3 regions of the uncultured Acetatifactor sp. genome follow, and region 2 is predicted to be linked to each of the others. Evidence: predicted binding sites of a transcription regulator. Region 2 holds the regulator's gene; each other region holds the start of a gene.

Region 1 (6,468 bases), on a different contig from region 2:
GACCCTTCCGTATCCCCCTGGGTCACCATCAGCATCGGCGGTGTCACCCTTCTGCCCAAGATGGGGGACGATTACGACGACTACCTGAAGATCGCGGACAACATGCTCTACAAGGCCAAGCACAACGGCCGGAACATGGTGGTGTGGTCCGATGGCGGCAAGGAGGAGTGGCGGGAGCGGTAGCTCCCCCCATATCCCCGCTGTTCCTCTGTAAGGGGATAGCGGGAATGCCAGTCCGTAAAGGCACAGCGAGCGGGCGTATCGATTCTTTCCAATCAATACGCCCGCTCAATTCGCTTCGTCCAATGGACCATACCTCCTTATTCAGTTTTTTCTTTCTCTTCCATTTCACCTTTTTGTGCTTTCCACGCTTTTCCTGTACTCCATGCACTGTAACGTTCTGGCAAATTCCGCTTCAGATATCCGCTACTTTTTTCGTGTCCTGCACCTTCTGTCTGGAACCTTTGCTGTTTATTTAGTTTTTTTAATGGAAGATTTTGTTTTTCCTCTCTCTTTATTGTGATTTCATTATAAGCCCTGATTCCATATTTGTCAATACTTTTTTGAAATTTTTAATTATTTTTTTGAAATTATTTTTTGAGGTATCTATTTTGCGAATTCAAGCTGTTTTCTGCCGTTTATTCTGCTAATTATAGGGCATTGCCCCGTTTTCGCACAAGCCCATGGACGGGCTGCGGGCCGCGCCGCTCAGCCCGCTCTGTGGTATGCCCTGCCCTCACATGCCGCCTGGAATTCCCCAAGCTTCCGTTTCGCCTCCCCGCTCAGATGCTCCGGAACCTGAATCTGCACGGTCACGTATTGATCGCCGCGGACCTTCGGGTCTTTCATGGAGACGATCCCCTTTCCCTTCAGCCGGATCTTGGTGCCGGACTGGGTACCCTCCCGAATCTTGCAGAGCACCTTCCCGGAAAGGGTCTGCACCGCCGCCTCGCCGCCCAGCACGGCCGTGGAGAAGGGGATGTTCGCCACCGTGTACACATCCAGGCCCTGCCGCTCAAAGCCCGGCTTCTTCCCCACGTTCACTTTCAGCAGCAGGTCTCCTGGGCTGCCGCCTCTTCCCCGGGCGCCTTTTCCTCTCAGGCGTATGCTCTTCCCGTCATCGATCCCCGCAGGAATCCGCACACGCAGGGACTGCCGGCCCGCCCCCTCCCCCGTGTCCAGGCGGAGGGTCTTCTCGCACCCGAAGGCCGCCTCCTCAAAGCTGACGGAAATCTCCGCCCGCAGGTCCGCGCCGCCCCTTCCGAACCCCTCCCCGAGGTCTTCGCCGAACATGCTCTTCAGGATATCGTCCATGCCGTCGCTTCCGAAGCGGTATTCATAGCGGTATCCGCCTCTGTCCCCGCTGCCGTAAGCCCGGCGGGCCTCCTGCCCTCCGCAGGCACCGGAGCCTCCGAAGCCATACATGTCTTCAAACGGATTTCCCCGGGAACCGGCATCCTGCGCCCCGCTGCCGTCGAAGGCGGCATGGCCGAACCGGTCGTAGAGCCTGCGCTTCTCGGGGTCGCTCAGGATTTCGTAGGCCTGGGTGGCCTCTTTGAATTTCTCTTCCGCCCGGGCGTCGCCTGCGCTGGTATCCGGGTGGTATTTTTTCGCCAGCTTCCGATATGCTTTCTTTATGGTCTTGTCGTCCGCGCCGCGCTCCACTCCCAGCACCGCGTAGTAATCTCTTTTCGCTGCCATCTTATTCCTCCCGTCTCCGCGTCAGCCTCCGGTTCCCCTGCACGGCCTCCGGCCCACATGCCGCCTGCGCCTGCCCCGCTGGGGAATGGGCAGGCAGGTGTCCAGCGGCCCGTACAGCAAGACACCCCGCAGCGTCTCCTGCGGGGTATCCTGGCGGCCTGTGCAAAACATTATCCCTCGATGGAGATGTAATGCTTCTTCTCCTCCACTGCCTTCTTCTCCTCCTTGGGGATATGGAAGGTCAGGATGCCGTTCTCGTACTTGGGGTGGATGTCCTCCTCGGTCACATGCTCCCCTACGTAGAAGCTGCGGCTCATGCTCCCGGCGTAGCGTTCGCGCCTGACATAAGTCCCCTTCTCATCCTTCTCGTCCTTGTTCAATCCCTTGGCGGCGCTGACGGTGAGGTTGCCGTTCACAAGCTCCATCTGAATCTCGTCCTTTTTGAAGCCCGGCAGGTCGATGTCCACCTCGTAGCCGCCCTCCGTCTCCTTCACATCAGTCTTCATCAGGTTCCTGGCGTGCTTGCCGTACAGCGTCCTGTCGATGTCAGGGAATGATGGAAACGCGAAATCCTCCATAAAGCTGTCGAACAAATTATCTCTGAAAATACTGGGCATCATCATAAGTCATGTCTCCTTTCTGCATCTGCACTTTGCTATCCTCCGGCGCTGTCCTGGCTTTGTGAAGCGCCGGTTCCTTTGAACCCGGGATCCGATCGGCTCCTGCCTTTCGTTTTCTCTGTTCCCTTGTTCTATTCGTACTATAACACTTATTTTAGCACTCGTCAAGAGGGAGTGCTAACAATTTCTGTGAAGATTCTGTGAACTGTACAGGCTTTATCTTTCCCGGAATCATTATAGAATATGAGAAGCTTTTCAATGGGTTCTGTCCTCCCGCAAAATGTTGTTGACCATGCCATGCCACCCGTGCTATAATCCTTTCAACAACTGAATAGCAGGAATGTCTTCAGGGCAGGGTGACTCTTCTCGGATGTCTGTGGTCTGAGAAGCAAGAATTCCCGATCGGCGGTGATAGTCCGCGGGCGCACATGCGCGGGGTTCGGTGAAATTCCGGAACCGACGGTATAGTCCGGATTAAAGAAGGTGTGTCGGAATGGCCAGATGGTATCTGGCTTTTGTCTGCACTCTTTTTTGTCCGCCTGTGAACTGCTCTGTAGGCAATTTCGATGCACCTGAAACGAAAAAAATGACACCTGAAAGGCCTTTCGCCGCTTTCAGGTGTCATTACATTTCAGGAGGTATCCATATGAAACACACAAGCACTAAGAAACTGACCACCCTGGGCCTGCTGTGCACGCTGGCCTACATCGCCACCGTCTTTGGCCGCGTCCCGCTGATCCTGTTCCTGAAGTACGATCCCAAGGACGTCGTCATCGTCATCGGCGGGCTGCTCTTCAGCCCCTTGACCGCCCTGGCCATCAGCGTCATCGTGTCCGTCACGGAGATGTTCACCGTCAGCAGCACCGGCTTCTGGGGCTGCCTGATGAACGTCATCTCCAGCTGCGCCTTCGCCTGCCCCGCCGCCTATGTCTATGGGAAAAGGCGCAGGCTGTCCAGCGCCCTGGGAGGGCTGCTTGGCGGATGGGGCTGCCAGGTGGCGGTGATGATGCTCTGGAATTACCTGGTTGCTCCGGTGTACATGGGGTATTCCAGGGAGGCGGTGGCGCAGCTGCTGCTTCCGGCCTTCCTGCCCTTTAATGTGATCAAAGGGGGACTGAACGCGGGGATCGCACTGCTTTTATACAAGCCCGTAGTCACTGCTCTGCGGCGCTCCCATCTGGCGGAGGCCCTCCCCGCTTCGGAACCTGCCGGAAAAATGCGGTTCCGTCCCGGGGCATTCCTGACTGCCCTGTTCCTCCTGGCAAGCTGTCTCCTGTTGTTCCTCTCCCTGCGAGGCGCTTTTTAGGGGGCCTGGTATCCCTTGCACACATCCACCCATCCCGCGTGGCCGGAGCATTCCTCCAGCTCCGGGATGGTGAGCTCTATGGCGCTGTTGGAGCTGCCGCAGGCGGGGAATACCGTCTCGAAGCGCTTCAGGGACACGTCCAGGTATACCGCCACGCCCGGGTTCACCGCAAAGGGACATACGCCGCCCACGGCATGGCCCACCATGGCCTCCGCCTCCTGGGGCGAGAGCATCTTGGCCTTGGCGGCGAACTTCGCCTTGTACTTGGCATTGTCGATTTTCGCGTCCCCGGCGGCCACCACCAGCACCGCGCGGCCCTCCACCAGGAAGGAGAGTGTCTTCGCGATCCTCTCAGGCTGGCAGTGCAGGGCCTGGGCCGCCAGCTCCACGGTGGCGCTGGACATGTCCAGTTCCAGGACCCTCTCTTCCATGCCGTAGTTTCTGAGATATGCTTTTACTTTCTCGATTGCCATGCTGTTCCTCCAAAATGTAGTCTGGTTTTGTATCTCGATATTATTTCGCCGTCTTTTGGATCGTCTCAATGATCCAGCAGGTGCATATCACGATTGCGGCGACAATCAAAAGCCCCGCAAACCCCACGGCAGCGATTGCCAGATTGTTTGCGATAAAAGGGAAAAAGCTGAACATGGCGCCCACATACCATAAGACAAGGTACAATACAAGGATACATACCGCATTTCTTTCCGTTTCTTTCATAACAGCCCTCCTCCGGGAATTCTGCAAATTTTGTAAATTGCCATACTTGATTATAAAATATTTGTCCGGGGTTTACAATGTATATTAGAGCGTTTTTTCGAATCTGTATCGACGGCGTTCCTGTTCACAGGTGCCTCCGCGAAGTGTTTCGCGCGCCAAAATGAGCGTACTCTGCCCACTTCAGGACAATAGAATTCTGCCTTTTAATTCTGTTGTGTATGCATCATGTTGCTGTGAGCGGCGAAGCCGTGAACAGTATTATATTGACATGGTTTCGATCTTATCATATAATGGCTTTGGTTAGTTATCACTAACTAAAGTATAGAAACGGAGGTCACACAATGCCATTCGAAACTTTACAGGGAATCCTGCTTCCCTTTCTCGGAACTGTCCTGGGCGCTGCCTGCGTGTTCGTCATGCGGAGCGCGCTTCCCCCGGCGGTGCAGAGATCCCTCACCGGCTTCGCCGCAGGGGTCATGGTGGCGGCATCCGTCTGGAGCCTGCTGATCCCCGCCATGGAGGAGGCGGAGCATCTGGGGCAACTGGCCTTCCTCCCGGCGGTGGCCGGGTTCTGGCTGGGCATCCTGTTCCTGCTCCTGCTGGACAGGACTATCCCCCATCTGCACCGGGACAGCGCATCGCCCGAGGGGCCCCGCACCAGGCTGGGACGCACCGCCATGCTGGTGCTGGCGGTGACCCTCCACAATATCCCCGAGGGCATGGCGGTGGGCGTGGTGCTGGCGGGCTGGATGGCCGGGGACGAGACGATCTCCCTGACCGGGGCCCTGGCCCTATCCATCGGCATCGCCCTCCAGAACTTTCCCGAAGGGGCGATCATCTCCATGCCTCTGCGGGCGGAGGGCGCAGGGAAGAAGCGGGCCTTTCTCTACGGCGTCCTCTCCGGCGTGGTGGAGCCCCTGGCCGCCCTGCTGACCATCCTGGCCGCAGGGCTCATCCTTCCGGCCCTGCCCTATCTGCTGAGCTTCGCGGCAGGGGCCATGATCTACGTGGTGGTGGAGGAGCTGATTCCGGAAGCCTCCGCCGGGGAGCACTCCAATCTGGGGACGCTGGCCTTCGCGGCGGGGTTCACGGTGATGCTGGCCCTGGACGTGGCCCTGGGCTGAGGGCTGAAGCCGTACGCGTCAGGATTTCCGCCTGGTTGATCCGGAAGGCCCTTGCGGAAAATATGGCCTCCTCTTTTCAGAAACAGTTGCAAAGACTGTGCGGATATGTTACCATAGCTACAGATAATTCTGATGTCAAACATTTCAGAAATTCTGCATCGGCTTCCGAAAGGGGCCTTTGGTCAGGGCGTTTTGCCTGAAAGTATCCGTCAATCATTGAAAAGAGCAGGCAGACGCAGCAAGAGCCGAACCGTCTGTCTCCTGTCTGCCTGCCAGAATCCCGGGAGGTATCGTATGAAGCAGACGAGAAAGCAGAGACAAAAGAAAAAAGCGGCCGCGCCGACGCAGGGGCTGCATAAGGCGGCATCGCCGAAGCAAATGGTGCTGAATTCCCAGGTCAGGGACAGCAGCAGCAAGATCATCTTTGACAACCATATCCTGTGCTCCCAGTTCCTGCGGGATTATGTGAACCTGCCTTATCTGAAGGATGTGCGGCCGGAGGATATCGAGGATGTGTCGGAACAGTATGTCACACTGTTCGCGGAGGAACGGAATTCCGACAGGGTGAAGCGTGTGCATATCGGCGGCGGGAGCCCTCCTTTCTTTCTGGTGTCCCTGATAGAGCATAAGACGGCGCCGGATTACAATGTATGCATGCAGTTGTTCCGCTACATGGTCTATATCTGGAACGCCTATGAGAGGGAGGCGGAGGGCATCCGGCAGGGCATGTCGAAGCGGAAGGATTTTCTGTATCCGCCCATTCTGCCCATAGTCTATTATGAGGGCGCCGCCGAATGGTACGTGCCGCTGAATTTCAGGAGCCGCGTCCGGGAGGGGAATACGTTCGGGAAATATATTCCGGATTTCGAGTATTATCTGGTACCGCTGCAGGGTTACAGCAATGAGGCGCTGATGGAGAAGCGGGATGAAATCTCATTGGTCATGTTGATCAATAAGCTGCAGACCACCGAGGACATCGAAAACTTCCGAAGGCTCCCGG
Region 2 (6,468 bases):
CCCGGGGACACCTTCGGCGCGCCGGGATACTTCCGCATGGCCTACTGCATCGCCACCGAAAAGGTAGAGCGGTCGTTAAAGGCCCTGCGGCGGTTCGTGGAGGAGACCTACCGCTAGGGGCAGGAGGACTGGTAACAGCCAGGCCTCCGCAGAACAAACGTGCTGTCATCCGCCGGGTCCTGCACAGCAGACGAATCGGCGCCAGCCAGGAAAGCCGCTGTGCTTCCGGCAGACAGTTGCGCGGAAATAAAATGACAGAATTGTCAGAAAGGCGGGATAATCGTGTATCAGGCAGGACTGATATTGGAGGGCGGCGGCATGAAAGGACTCTACACCGCCGGGGTGATCGATTTTTTCCTGGATAAGGGCATAGAATTTTCCAGTGTGTACGGCGTGTCGGCGGGGGCCTGCAGCATGTGCAGCTATCTCTCGAAGCAGCGGGGGCGGGCCAGGGACGTTTGCATAGACTACCTGGACGACAAAAGGTACTGCAGTCTGTGGAGCCTGCTGACCACGGGGGATCTGTTCAATGTGGACATGAATTACCGGCTGGTGCCGGAGCAGCTGAACCCCTACGACTACAAGGCTTTTGAACAGTATGGCGGAAAGGCCTACAGCGTGGCCACGGACATCGTTACCGGAAAGCCGGCCTACTTCCGGATACGGGACGTGAGGAAGGACATCGTGAAGATCCGGGCATCCGCCTCCCTGCCCCTGGTATCCCGGAACGTGAGGATCGGCGGCGGGCTGTACCTGGACGGGGGCTTGAGCGACTCCATCCCCATCCAGAAATCCGTCCTGGACGGGAACCGGAAGAATGTGGTGGTCATGACCAAAGAGACGTCCTTCGTGAGGCGGCGGGTCAAGGCCCACATGCTCTGGCTGCTGCGGGCGCGGTACTGGCGGTACCCGAGGGTGGCGGAGCTGATGGCCCGCCGGAACGCGCGCTACAGGGAACAGGTGGCCTATGTGGAGAGGCTGCGAAAGAGCGGCCAGGTATTCGTGATCCGGCCGAAAGCGCCCAGCGGCGTGGGGCGGGTGGAGAAGGACGGGAGGAAGCTGCGGGCCCTGTACCGCCAGGGCTACCGGGACGCGGCGGAGTCCTATCAGGAGCTGCTGGCTTTCCTGGAGAAATGAGCAATCTGCACAGAGGAAGGCACAAAAGCGATATATACTGCTTAACGGTTTCACTTGCCGTGAAGCCAGACTGCATAACGCTGACCGGTTCAAGCGCATGATTACATTAGGCAGTATTCAGCGTTATGCAGTATAAAAGAGAGAATGGAGAGTGAAGATGGAACAGTTCATTGAAATCATCAAGGCAATCATCTATGGCATAGTGGAGGGCATCACGGAATGGCTGCCCATCAGCAGCACAGGGCACTTGATTCTGGTGGAGAGCCTGATGCCCTTCCGCCCGCTTGAGAACGGCATTGGCGTCAGCGAGGAGTTCTTCGGCATGTTCGACGTGGTCATCCAGCTGGGGGCCATCCTGGCGGTGGTGGTGCTGTTCTGGGGCCAGATCTGGCCCTTCGCCCTGACCAGGAGAGAGCGGGAGCAGACGGGGGAAACCGGCATCATGTCCTATTTCAAGAAGGACATCTGGATCCTGTGGTTCAAAATCCTGGTGTCCTGCGTGCCGGCGGCGGTGATCGGTATCCTGTTCGACGACGTGTTCGACGAGCTGTTCTATAACCCCACCAGCGTGGCGATCGCCCTGATCGTGTTCGGCGTGGCCTTCATCGTGGTGGAGAGCTGGAACAAGGGGAGGAGGCCCAGGATACGCAGGCTCTCCCAGATCACCTTCCAGACCGCCTTCCTCATCGGCGTGTTCCAGCTGATCGCCGCCGTGTTCCCCGGTACCTCCCGCTCCGGCGCCACGATCGTGGGCGCCCTGCTCATCGGCGTGTCCAGGACGGTGGCGGCAGAGTACACCTTCTTCCTGGCCATTCCGGTGATGTTCGGGGCCAGCCTCCTGAAGGTGGTGAAATTCGGCTTCGCGTTCACCTCCATGGAACTGACGCTGCTGATCGTGGGGACAGTGGTGTCCTTCATCGTGTCCCTGTTCGTGCTCCGGTTCCTGATGGGATACATCAAGAAGCACGACTTCAAGGTCTTCGGCTGGTACCGCATCGCGCTGGGGGCGGTGGTGCTGCTGTACTTCGGGCTGGCGGCGTAAAATCAAAGGAGGAACCTCCGGCCATTTGGCGATTCTGCGGGCAGAGGCAGGAAAAACATGGGAATCCTGCACAAATACCACAGGCCTGACATCATGGGCCGGAGGCAGACCGCGTATTTCTGCATGATCCCCGGGCCGTTTCCCCGGAATATTCAGCAGTGTCACGGAGCCGGGAGAGGCGTATCGGAGAAAAATGAACACTATATAGTTGACTTTTTTTGCAAAAAGGAATACAATACAGCAGGGTAGGCGGGACGGCAGGGCCGTTCCACGCCTGTTTCCAGCAACGGAACATAGATATGAGAGAAAGGAAGTGGACAATCATGGCAGGAAGAAAATCGACGAAAACTGCAGCAAAGACTACGGAAACAGTAGTGGCGGAAGCTATCGAACCCAAGGCAGAAGAGATAAAGACAGAAGAAATAGCAGAAACCAAGGCAACAGAGCCCCAGGAGGAGCCCAGGAAGGCCCCCGCGAAGAAGACCGCGGGCAGGCCTGCAAAGACGGCCAGGGCAGCCAAGACGGAGGCACCTGCGGAGGAGGCGCCCAAGGCCGCGAAAGCCGCCGAAAAGAAGACGGCGCCCAAGGCTGCGGCGAAGAAGGCTGTGGAGAGCGTCCTCCACATCCAGTACGCAGGCAGGTCCTACTCACAGGAAGATCTGCTGAAGATTGCCAGGGATGTATGGAAATACGACCTGAAGCGCAAGGTGGGCGAGTTAGAGAGCGTGGAGATGTACGTGAAGCCGGAGGAGAACAAGGTCTACTATGTGATGAACGGCGAAGTCTCCGGCTGCTTCGACATCTGAAGCCCATACGGAAAACGGATGCGGAAAACAGGATTCTTGCTTGGCGAGGATTCTGTTTTTTGTATGCGCAGGCTATTTAGATTTTTTTTAGAATTATTTTTGAGGAAATCGGTTGACAATGGATAGGGTAAGTGCTATTTTATGGTTAGTAGATGTTAGCACTCCCCTTAAATGAGTGCTAATAACAGAAAGGGAGGCAGCTTGGATGGAGCTGGATGAGAGAAAAAAGAAAATCCTGCAGGCAGTCATCCGCAATTACCTGGAGACAGGGGAGCCGGTTGGCAGCAGAACCATTTCCAAGTACACCGACCTGAACTTAAGCTCTGCCACCATCCGCAACGAGATGGCCGACCTGGAGGAGATGGGATACATTTTCCAGCCCCATACCTCCGCGGGCAGGATTCCTTCAGACAAGGGCTACCGCCTCTACGTGGACGCCATGATGGAGGAGAAGGAGCGGGAAGTGGTGGAGATGCGGGATATGCTGGTGGAGCGCCAGGACAAGATGGAGACGCTCCTGAAGCAGATGGCCAGGGTGCTGGCGCAGAACACCCAGTACGCCACCATGATCTCCGCCCCCCAGACCAAGCGAAGCAAGCTGAAGTTCATCCAGCTTTCCCGGGTGGACGCGGGGCAGATCCTGGCGGTAATCGTCATCCAGGGGAATGTGATCAAGAACAACATCCTGTCCGTGGAGGAGGAGCTGGACGACGAAACCCTGCTGAAGCTGAACATCCTGCTGAACACCTACTTAAACGGCCTGTCCATCGATGAGATCAACCTGGCCATGATAGCCGTCATGAAGCAGCAGGCGGGCATCCACAGCGCCATCGTCAGCGAGGTCATCGACGCGGTGGCGGAGGCCATCAGGGCGGAGGAGGACCTGGAGATCTACACCAGCGGCACCAACAATATCTTCCGCTACCCGGAGCTGGCCGACCAGCAGAAGGCCAGCGAGCTGATCAACACCTTTGAGGAAAAGCAGCTCCTGGGAGAGCTCCTCCAGGAGGCCCACGCCCAGGGCGAGGAGACGGGCATCCAGGTGTACATCGGCGCGGAGACCCAGGTGCAGAGCATGAAGGACTGCAGCGTGGTCACCGCCACCTATGAATTGGGCGGCGGCATGAAGGGAACAATCGGTATCGTAGGGCCAAAGCGGATGGATTACGACAAGGTCGTAGGGACGCTTCGGGCCATACAGACACAGCTTGACGAGCTATATGGGAAGAAAGGATAGGGCATATAGAAGCTGATAGAAGCAAGACAGAAGTGAAATGGCAGTAAAATAGCGGCAAAAGGAATGGAGGTTGACAATCGGGGATATGGCAGAGCAGGAAAAGGATATGGAGATAGAAAAGGATCAGGAAGCCCCCGGGACGGAGGACAGGGCGGAAGAGTGCGCTGAGGCGCCGGAGCCCGAAAAGGGGCAGCAGGCCGGGGAGGCCGGGCAGGAGGAGACGGCGGACGAGGCCGGGGAAGAGAGCGAGGCGGCTCCGGAGGGAGTAGATCCCAAGACCTGGGCGGAGAAGCGTGCGGCCAGGAAGCAGGCCAAGCTGGACAAGAAAGCCCAGGGCTATAAGGATCAGATTGAACAGCTGGAGGACAAGGTGAAGCGCCAGCTGGCGGAATTTGAGAACTTCCGCAACCGGACGGAGAAGGAGAAGCACGCCATGTTCGAGACCGGCGCCAGGAGCGTCATCGAGAAGATGCTCCCGGTGGTGGACAATTTCGAGAGAGGTCTGGCCACGGTGCCCGAGGACAGGAAGGAGGATCCCTTCGTGGACGGCATGAACCGGATCTACAAACAGCTCATGACGGAGCTGGAGAATATCGGCGTGAAGCCCATCCAGGCCCTGGGGCAGGAGTTCGACCCCAACCTCCACAACGCGGTGATGCAGGTGGAGAGCGAGGAGTACGAATCCGGCACGGTGGCCCAGGAGCTGCAGAAGGGGTACACCTACCGCGACAGCGTAGTCAGACACTCTATGGTAGCCGTAGTAGTGTGAGAATGGTTCACAAGCGAACAAGTTCGTTTTGCAAACCAGCAGATTATCATTGGTTAGGTATCAAGGAAAAATTTCAAGATAAAGGCAGAACAATTCAGGAGGATATAAAAAATGAGCAAGATTATCGGCATCGACTTAGGTACGACAAATAGCTGCGTGGCGGTCATGGAGGGCGGAAAGCCCACCGTTATCGCGAACGCGGAGGGGGCGAGGACCACGCCTTCCGTGGTGGCTTTCACGAAGACCGGGGAGAGGCTGGTGGGCGAGCCCGCAAAGCGCCAGGCGGTGACCAATGCGGAGAAGACCATCGCCTCCATCAAGAGGGACATGGGTACGGACAACGGCCGCTCCGTGGACGGCAAGAGATATTCGCCCCAGCAGATTTCGGCCATGATCCTGCAGAAGCTGAAGGCGGATGCCGAGAGCTATCTGGGAGAGAAGGTGGGCGAGGCGGTGATCACGGTTCCCGCGTATTTCAACGACGCACAGCGCCAGGCCACCAAGGACGCGGGCAAGATCGCGGGGCTGGACGTAAAGCGCATCATCAATGAGCCCACCGCGGCGGCGCTGGCCTACGGCCTTGACAATGAGAAAGAGCAGAAGATCATGGTGTACGACCTGGGCGGCGGCACCTTCGACGTGTCCATCATTGAGATTGGCGACGGCGTCATCGAGGTGCTGGCCACCAACGGCGATACCCGTCTGGGCGGCGACGATTTCGATAACAAGATCATCCAGTGGATGCTTTCCGAGTTCAAGAAGGCCGAGGGCGTGGATCTGTCAGGCGACAAGATGGCCATGCAGAGGCTGAAGGAGGCGGCGGAGAAGGCGAAGAAGGAGCTCTCCAGCGCCATGACCACCAACATCAACCTGCCCTTCATCACGGCTACCGCGGAAGGCCCCAAGCACTTCGACATGAACCTGAGCCGCGCCCAGTTCGATGAGCTGACCCACGACCTGGTGGAGAAGACGGCCATCCCCGTACAGAACGCCATGAAGGACGCGGGGCTCACCAATGCGGATCTGGGCCAGGTGCTGCTGGTAGGCGGTTCCACCCGTATCCCTGCCGTGCAGGATAAGGTGAGGCAGCTTACAGGCAAGGAGCCCAGCAAGTCCCTGAACCCTGACGAGTGCGTTGCCATCGGCGCTTCCGTACAGGGCGGCAAGCTGGCGGGCGATGCGGGCGCAGGCGATATCCTGCTGCTGGACGTGACCCCTCTGTCCCTGTCCATCGAGACCATGGGCGGCGTGGCCACCAGGCTGATTGAGCGCAACACCACCATCCCCACCAAGCACAGCCAGATCTTCTCCACCGCGGCTGACAACCAGACCGCTGTGGACATCAACGTAGTGCAGGGCGAGCGGCAGTTCGCAAGGGACAACAAGTCCCTGGGGCAGTTCCGTCTGGACGGCATCCCTCCCGCAAGGAGAGGCGTGCCTCAGATAGAGGTCACCTTCGATATCGATGCCAACGGTA
Region 3 (6,468 bases), on a different contig from region 2:
AGTTTAGACCTAAATGCGGAGTTTGTCAATAGCTTTCTTAAATTTTTGTAAATATTTATTCCGCCTTTTCGCTCCCCGCGCACTCTTCCTCCCCCACGTACACGATTTCCAGATTGCCGAAGTTCACTGAGCCCCCCACGTACAGCACGTCCTCGCCGTAAGGGTTGCAGTTCCCGTTCTCCTCTGCGTTTCCGAAGGCGACCCGCACGTCCGTCACCACCTTCCACACGGCGGGGACATAGAGCACTGTATTGCCAAAGGAGGACTGCACCTCCACCTGGGCCCTGTGGCCCTCCAGCAGGGTCTCCGTGAAGTAGATCTGCATGGAGCCGAAGGCATTCTCCGCCTCCACCCGGCCCACCACGCCGGAGAGATATTTCGTGGCATCTCCGAAGGTGTTCTTATAGAAGACGCGGCCGACGCTCTCGCGCCCCTCCGCTCCCTCTCCCCTGCCCCATGCCGGATGGCCGCCCCATTTGGCGGATTTGGGGAACAGAAGGTTCAGGCCCAGGCTGCCGAGCAGAGCAGCGCCCAGCACCGGCCAGGGCGTGATGGCCTCCAGGCCCAGCAGCTCATCGTTGACGATGATGAGGAAGGCCAGGGAGAACAGCATCTTCTCAAAACTCCTCTTCGCGATGCCTTTGACCAGCACCGATGCCAGGAAGATGTTGCATACGATGGCCCAAAAGCCCACGCCTCTCAGGAAGCCCAACCTGCTCAGCAGGAGCGCCGCCGCTCCCGTCAAAAACACAAGACCCCAAAAAACGTTTTTTCTCCTCATATCCATTTACCCCTTTTCCGTATCATTCCAATCGTTTTCCCGTCATCCACCCAGCTTCCGGGCTTTCAGCCGCTCCGTCACCGCCTTGAAATAAGCCCTGGACACCATGGCTTTCTTTTTCGTCCCCGCGAACTCCATGACGCTGGAGGCCGTCAGGTTCCTGGTGATGGAATAGACGAAGTCCAGATTTACGATGGTGGACTTCGACACCCGCATGAAGCTCCCCGGCAGCAGCTCCTCCAGCTCGTAGAGCTTGTAGCCGCAGAAGAAGATCCTGTCCGCCGTGTGGGCCCGCAGCTCCCGGCCCTCCGTCTCGAAGAAATAAATCTCCTCCATGGGGACATAGAATTCCGTCTCTCCGTTTTTCAGGGAAAGGCATCTTTTCGCGCTGCCCTGCTTCGATATGTAGTTCTGGAGCGCTATGACGGAATCGCTCAGCCCGGGGCACCGGATGATCACTTCCTCCTCCGGCATCCCCTCAAGGATTTCAATTTTTACCTTCATGTGTTTTCCTTTACTGCTGCGGTGCAGTTCTGGCCCTGTTTTTTTCCATAGCCTTAGTATACAGGAAAACCGGAATCTGTAAATGCTTTTTGCGCAAGAGGTAAATTTTGATATATGAGAGGTAGGAATCAGAGGATGCTGTACTCCATCCACTCATAGAGGAGCCTTGTCCCCTCTGTGATCTCCGGCGGCAGAAGCGCCCTGGCCACCAGCTTCAGCTCGTCGGATTCAATGTCCGTGCGCCTCAGGTTCGCGTAATCTCCCTCAATCGACACTACCACATATTCAAAACGGTTCATTGCCTTGCCCTCCTGTCTGTTTTCTTATTATCTTACCATAAATGGCATCCGTTTGGAATCCCCGAAGATGCGCCGGCGAGAAAAAGGGGCCGCCGCTTTGGCAGGTTTCCCTCTGCCATCGCGCCGGCCCCTCCGGTGTATCTATTCTGTTTCTGTCATTCCCGTCCCAGGAAGCTTCCGGGCGATTACATCATGCCGCCCATTCCGCCTGCGCCTGCGGGCATGGCGGGTGTCTCTTCCTTGATGTTGGCCACGACGCTCTCGGTGGTCAGCAGAGTGCTTGCCACGCTGGTAGCGTTCTGCAGGGCGCTTCTGGTCACCTTGGCGGGATCCAGGATGCCTGCGTCAACCATGTTCACATACTCTTCCTTCAGCACGTCGAAGCCTACGCCGGGCTCGGACTCTCTCACCTTGTTGATGATGACGCTGCCCTCAAGGCCTGCGTTCGCAGCGATGTGGTACAGAGGGGACTCCAGAGCCTTCAGAACCAGGCTGGCACCTGTCTTCTCATCTCCCTCCAGGGTCTCAGCAAGCTTGGCGACTTCCTTGGCAGCATGGATATAAGCGGAACCGCCGCCGCAGATGATGCCCTCTTCCACAGCAGCTCTTGTAGCTGCCAGAGCGTCCTCCATACGGAGCTTCGCCTCTTTCATCTCGGTCTCGGTAGCAGCGCCTACGCGGATAACAGCAACACCGCCGGCCAGCTTTGCCAGTCTCTCCTGCAGCTTCTCCCTGTCGAAATCGGAAGTGGTCTCTTCAATCTGCTTCTTAATCTGGGCGATGCGGGCCTGGATTTCACTCTTGTCGCCCTCGCCGTCCACGATGACGGTATTCTCTTTCTGAACCTTTACGGACTTGGCATGGCCCAGCATATCCATGGTAGCATCTTTCAGCTCATAGCCAAGATCGGAGCTGATGACGGTACCGCCTGTAAGGATGGCGATATCCTGCAGCATATCCTTCCTCCTGTCGCCGTAGCCGGGGGCCTTTACAGCCACTACATTGAAAGTGCCGCGCAGCTTGTTGACGATCAATGTGGTCAGGGCCTCGCCCTCCACGTCCTCGGCGATGATCAGCAGCTTCGCGCCGGACTGTACGATCTGCTCCAAAATAGGCAGAATCTCCTGAATATTGGAAATCTTCTTATCTGTGATCAGGACACAGGGATTCTCAAGAGTCGCTTCCATCTTGTCCATGTCTGTAGCCATGTAAGCGGAAATATAGCCTCTGTCGAACTGCATGCCTTCCACCAGGTCGAGCTCAGTCTGCATGGTCTTGGACTCTTCGATGGTGATGACGCCGTCTCCGCTGACCTTCTCCATAGCGTCGGCAACCAGCTGTCCTACTTCCTCATCTCCCGCGGAGATAGCGGCGACTCTGGCGATATGCTCCTTGCCGTTCACCTTCTGGCTCATCTTGGAGATGGCTTCCACAGCGCACTCGGTGGCTTTCTTCATGCCTTTTCTCAGGATGATGGGGTTGGCGCCTGCTGCCAGGTTCTTGATGCCTGCGTTCACCATTGCCTGGGCCAGAACGGTGGCGGTGGTGGTGCCGTCGCCTGCCACGTCATTGGTCTTGGTAGCCACTTCCTTCACAAGCTGTGCGCCCATGTTCTCAAAAGCGTCCGCCAGCTCGATCTCCTTTGCGATGGTCACGCCGTCGTTGGTGATCAGGGGCGCTCCGAAAGATTTGTCCAGTACTACGTTTCTTCCTTTGGGTCCAAGGGTCACTCTCACGGTGTCGCTGAGCTGATTGACGCCGGACTCTAATGCTGCACGGGCTTCCGCTCCGTATTTGATCTCTTTTGCCATGATAATCATGCCTCCATTTTCTAAATGATTTATTATTCTGACTTATCTTGCTTCACAACTGGAAGAAACACCGCTGCGTTTCTTCCGACAACTTAGAAACCTTTGGCCTGGTGCTTTCAGGCCTTAGATTTCCTTAGTTGTTTATGACTGCCAGGATATCGTTCTGCTTTACTACGATGAATTCTTCCTCGTCCAGCTTCACTTCCGTTCCGGCATACTTGGAGTAGATCACGTTGTCGCCGGCCTTTACCTCCATCTTCACTTCCTTGCCGTCCACCATGCCGCCAGGGCCTACCGCAACCACCTCTGCCTGCTGGGGCTTCTCTTTGCTCTGTCCGGGAAGAACGATACCGGACTTCGTGGTCTCTTCCGCAACCAACTGCTTCAATACGACTCTGTCACCTAAAGGTACTAATTTCATGGTAATTGCCTCCTGTTGTCTTCATTTTTCTTGTTAGCACTCATTTGGTTCGAGTGCTAATCTCTGGAACATATAATAGTTTTATATGGTAGTCTTTGCAAATATATCCACAGATAAACAAATCCTCATTTCTCTTTTAATCTTTTGTTTTCTCTTCTTTTCTTTCTTTTTCTCACTTTCCCACATGTTGCCTGATTTAATATTTATTTTAGAAATCAGTCATTTTTTCCATCATTTTCGCCGATATATCTTATAAGAAAGAGACACTGTTGAAATATACATCCAAGGAGGGATTAACGGAGCAAACGGAGTTGGAATTCAGGGCTATTTCAAAGTGTATCCGATTCAGATGGTATCCGGCGCGTCGAAGCCGAGAAGGGAAAGAGAGGGTTCCGGACAGCGGCAGCCCCAGACTTCCCAGGTCTCTCCTTTTACCGCCACGCTGGAAAAGGCAGCACAGGCAAGCGAGCCGACAGAATGCTATACTGTGACCTATGACAGGCGCAGCAGGCTCCAGACCTATTATTACTGCCAGTCCAGAGAGTATACCTTCTGAGCGCGGAAAGGGACATGGCCGCAGGCCCTGTCCCTTTTTCGTCCCGGCAGATATGCCGTTTCCATCCATTTCCTTAGGCCCTCAGTCCCGCACCACCGTCCGCCTGGCAATCAGGTAAGACGCCGTGTAGTACAGCAGGTACAGCAAGGCCGTCACCCCCGCCACGATGCCCGCGATCAGCCACACCACTTCCGCGGAGGCCTCCATCCCCTCCATGCGCATCACATGGGCCCCAAAAGCGGCCACAGGAATGCTCAGGGCCATGGGCAGGGCAAAGGGCGCGATGAAGAAGACAAAGGTCTGCCAGAACAGCGCCCTGGCCTGCTCCCGCTCCCCCATTCCCAGCCGGAACAGGATTTCGTACCGCCCCTTATCCTCCCCCAGGCCCGAGAGGGTCTTCAGCGCCAGGATGGCCATGGCCAGCAGCAGGAACACAGCCGACGCGAACAGCGCGCCCACCACCAGGATGGCCGACACACCGTTCTCCTCCTGCCTGTGGTATTCCCGGATCTCGAACGCAAGCCTCCTGCCCGTCTGCCTGTTTTCGCCCGCCTGCGCAGAAAGCAGCCGCGACAGCTCCCTGTGCAGGCCGATTCCGTCAAATCTGCTCTTTTCCGTGAGATAAGCCCTGCTCTCTTCCACGCACTCCATATCCGCCACTGCCTCGTCCGGCACCACCACATAGAAATACAGATAGCTGATTTTCGGATAATCCGTCCGACAGCTATGGAACGTATAGGATTTCCCCCCATGCTCCCAGACCATGTCCGACCAGTCCGGCTCCGCGGCCTCCCTGCTCGTGCACACGATCATGAACTGCCCCTCCAGCGCCACCGGCTCTGCCCCCAGGGGGGCCATCAACGCATTGAAGTCGCTGACCGGCATGAAGCTGTCATTGGGCGCCATCCGCTCCTCGTACCACCCGGTGCGGCTGTAGAACTCCTGTTCTCCGGTCTCAAAAGTGCGCCACAATACCTTTCTCCGGATTCCCGCGTATTCCCGGATAAGGCTTTCCGCCAGCTCCGCTTCGCTCTCCCGATCGTTACTGTCGGAATAATACATGACATCATAGGGCCACGCCGCATGCAGAGCCTCCTCCTGGCCCGCTTTCTGGATGAATGAGAAATTCGTCCCCGCCACGGCCAGGCTCATCAACAGCGCCAGGCACCCGAACATGACGGAATTGGCGCTGAGGTTTCCCGAGAGCTGGCGCAGCACGAAAGTGTTGGCCCCCCGGCTGCAGAACCCCGGACGGCGCAGCAGGAGGAAGACGACGCTTTTCGCGGCTCCCATATGGAACAGCATCACGCATAGGATAAAGCCCGCCAGCAGAGACTCCATGCTGTCCACTGTCCCGCCCCTTAAGGATATGTCCACGCTCCTCCAGAATTGGATACCGCAGGCCGCCATCCCGCCAAGGGCCGCCACCGTCGCCAGGAACCACAGGCCCGGGCGCTTCACCCGCTTCTCCACTTTCTTTTCCCCGTGAATCAGGTCATAGATTGCCGCCCGCCTCAGATAAATCCCGGAGGCCAGAGACGCCACCAGGAAAATCGCCGCCGTCAGCGCCACGGTGCGAAGCAGCCCCTCCAGGGAATAAGGCGACATGGAAAACTCCATCTCCAAAAGCTTCATCATCACCGCCATCAGCCCCTGGAACAGGAATCCCCCCGCCAGAAGCCCTATCCCCAGGGCGATGCCGCAGATGACAAGGGTCTCCGCCAGAAACAGGCGCAGGATGTCCCGCCTGGTCATGCCCAGGGTCAGGTAGGTGCCGAATTCCCGCTTCCTGCGCTTCAGCAGAAAGGAAGTGGCGTAGCTGAGCACGAAAGCCACCACAAAGGAGATGGCCGCCACCAGGATTTTCAGAGCGGTCCCGGCACCCTCCCCCCGGTCCGCCAAGGCCGCCAGTTCCCTGCTGTAGATGACATTATTGACGGCGAACAGCAATGCCACCGTGAGGGACACTGTCATAAAATAAATCAGATAGCTGCCCACCTGCCGCTTCACGTTCCGGACCGCAAGATTAAGATACATCCGTCTCACCTCCCAGCGCCGCGGACACGGACCAGATTTCCCGGTACATCTCCTGTCTG

Evidence for each region. Region 2 encodes HrcA, which represses chaperone genes, less so after heat shock. Its sites were predicted from a motif close to TGTTAGCACTCNNNNNNNNNGAGTGCTAACA; they were not measured.
Region 1: a site for HrcA is predicted at 2,474-2,504, ahead of Q2B33_RS04370 (Hsp20/alpha crystallin family protein). Genes of this name have one in related genera too.
Region 3: a site for HrcA is predicted at 3,848-3,878, ahead of groES (co-chaperone GroES). Genes of this name have one in related genera too.

What each region holds. Positions count from the first base shown of each region.
Region 1 is NZ_CAPDXS010000016.1:23,290-29,757, reverse strand. It holds gene Q2B33_RS04380 (diguanylate cyclase) at 1-183, shown strand, start outside; gene Q2B33_RS04375 (DnaJ C-terminal domain-containing protein) at 709-1,701, opposite strand; gene Q2B33_RS04370 (Hsp20/alpha crystallin family protein) at 1,872-2,324, opposite strand; FMN riboswitch at 2,660-2,810, shown strand; gene Q2B33_RS04365 (ECF transporter S component) at 2,968-3,627, shown strand; gene Q2B33_RS04360 (YbaK/EbsC family protein) at 3,624-4,100, opposite strand; gene Q2B33_RS04355 (hypothetical protein) at 4,141-4,344, opposite strand; gene Q2B33_RS04350 (ZIP family metal transporter) at 4,686-5,468, shown strand; gene Q2B33_RS04345 (Rpn family recombination-promoting nuclease/putative transposase) at 5,763-6,468, shown strand, end outside.
Region 2 is NZ_CAPDXS010000007.1:32,332-38,799, forward strand. It holds gene Q2B33_RS02125 (pyridoxal phosphate-dependent aminotransferase) at 1-117, shown strand, start outside; gene Q2B33_RS02130 (patatin family protein) at 283-1,137, shown strand; gene Q2B33_RS02135 (undecaprenyl-diphosphate phosphatase) at 1,295-2,179, shown strand; gene Q2B33_RS02140 (DUF6465 family protein) at 2,503-2,985, shown strand; gene hrcA (heat-inducible transcriptional repressor HrcA) at 3,191-4,222, shown strand; gene grpE (nucleotide exchange factor GrpE) at 4,308-4,991, shown strand; gene dnaK (molecular chaperone DnaK) at 5,103-6,468, shown strand, end outside.
Region 3 is NZ_CAPDXS010000028.1:6,154-12,621, reverse strand. It holds gene Q2B33_RS06730 (hypothetical protein) at 56-751, opposite strand; gene Q2B33_RS06725 (LytTR family DNA-binding domain-containing protein) at 824-1,285, opposite strand; gene Q2B33_RS06720 (chorismate--pyruvate lyase) at 1,414-1,584, opposite strand; gene groL (chaperonin GroEL) at 1,770-3,395, opposite strand; gene groES (co-chaperone GroES) at 3,529-3,816, opposite strand; gene Q2B33_RS06705 (hypothetical protein) at 4,151-4,372, shown strand; gene Q2B33_RS06700 (ABC transporter permease) at 4,454-6,409, opposite strand; gene Q2B33_RS06695 (hypothetical protein) at 6,399-6,468, opposite strand, start outside.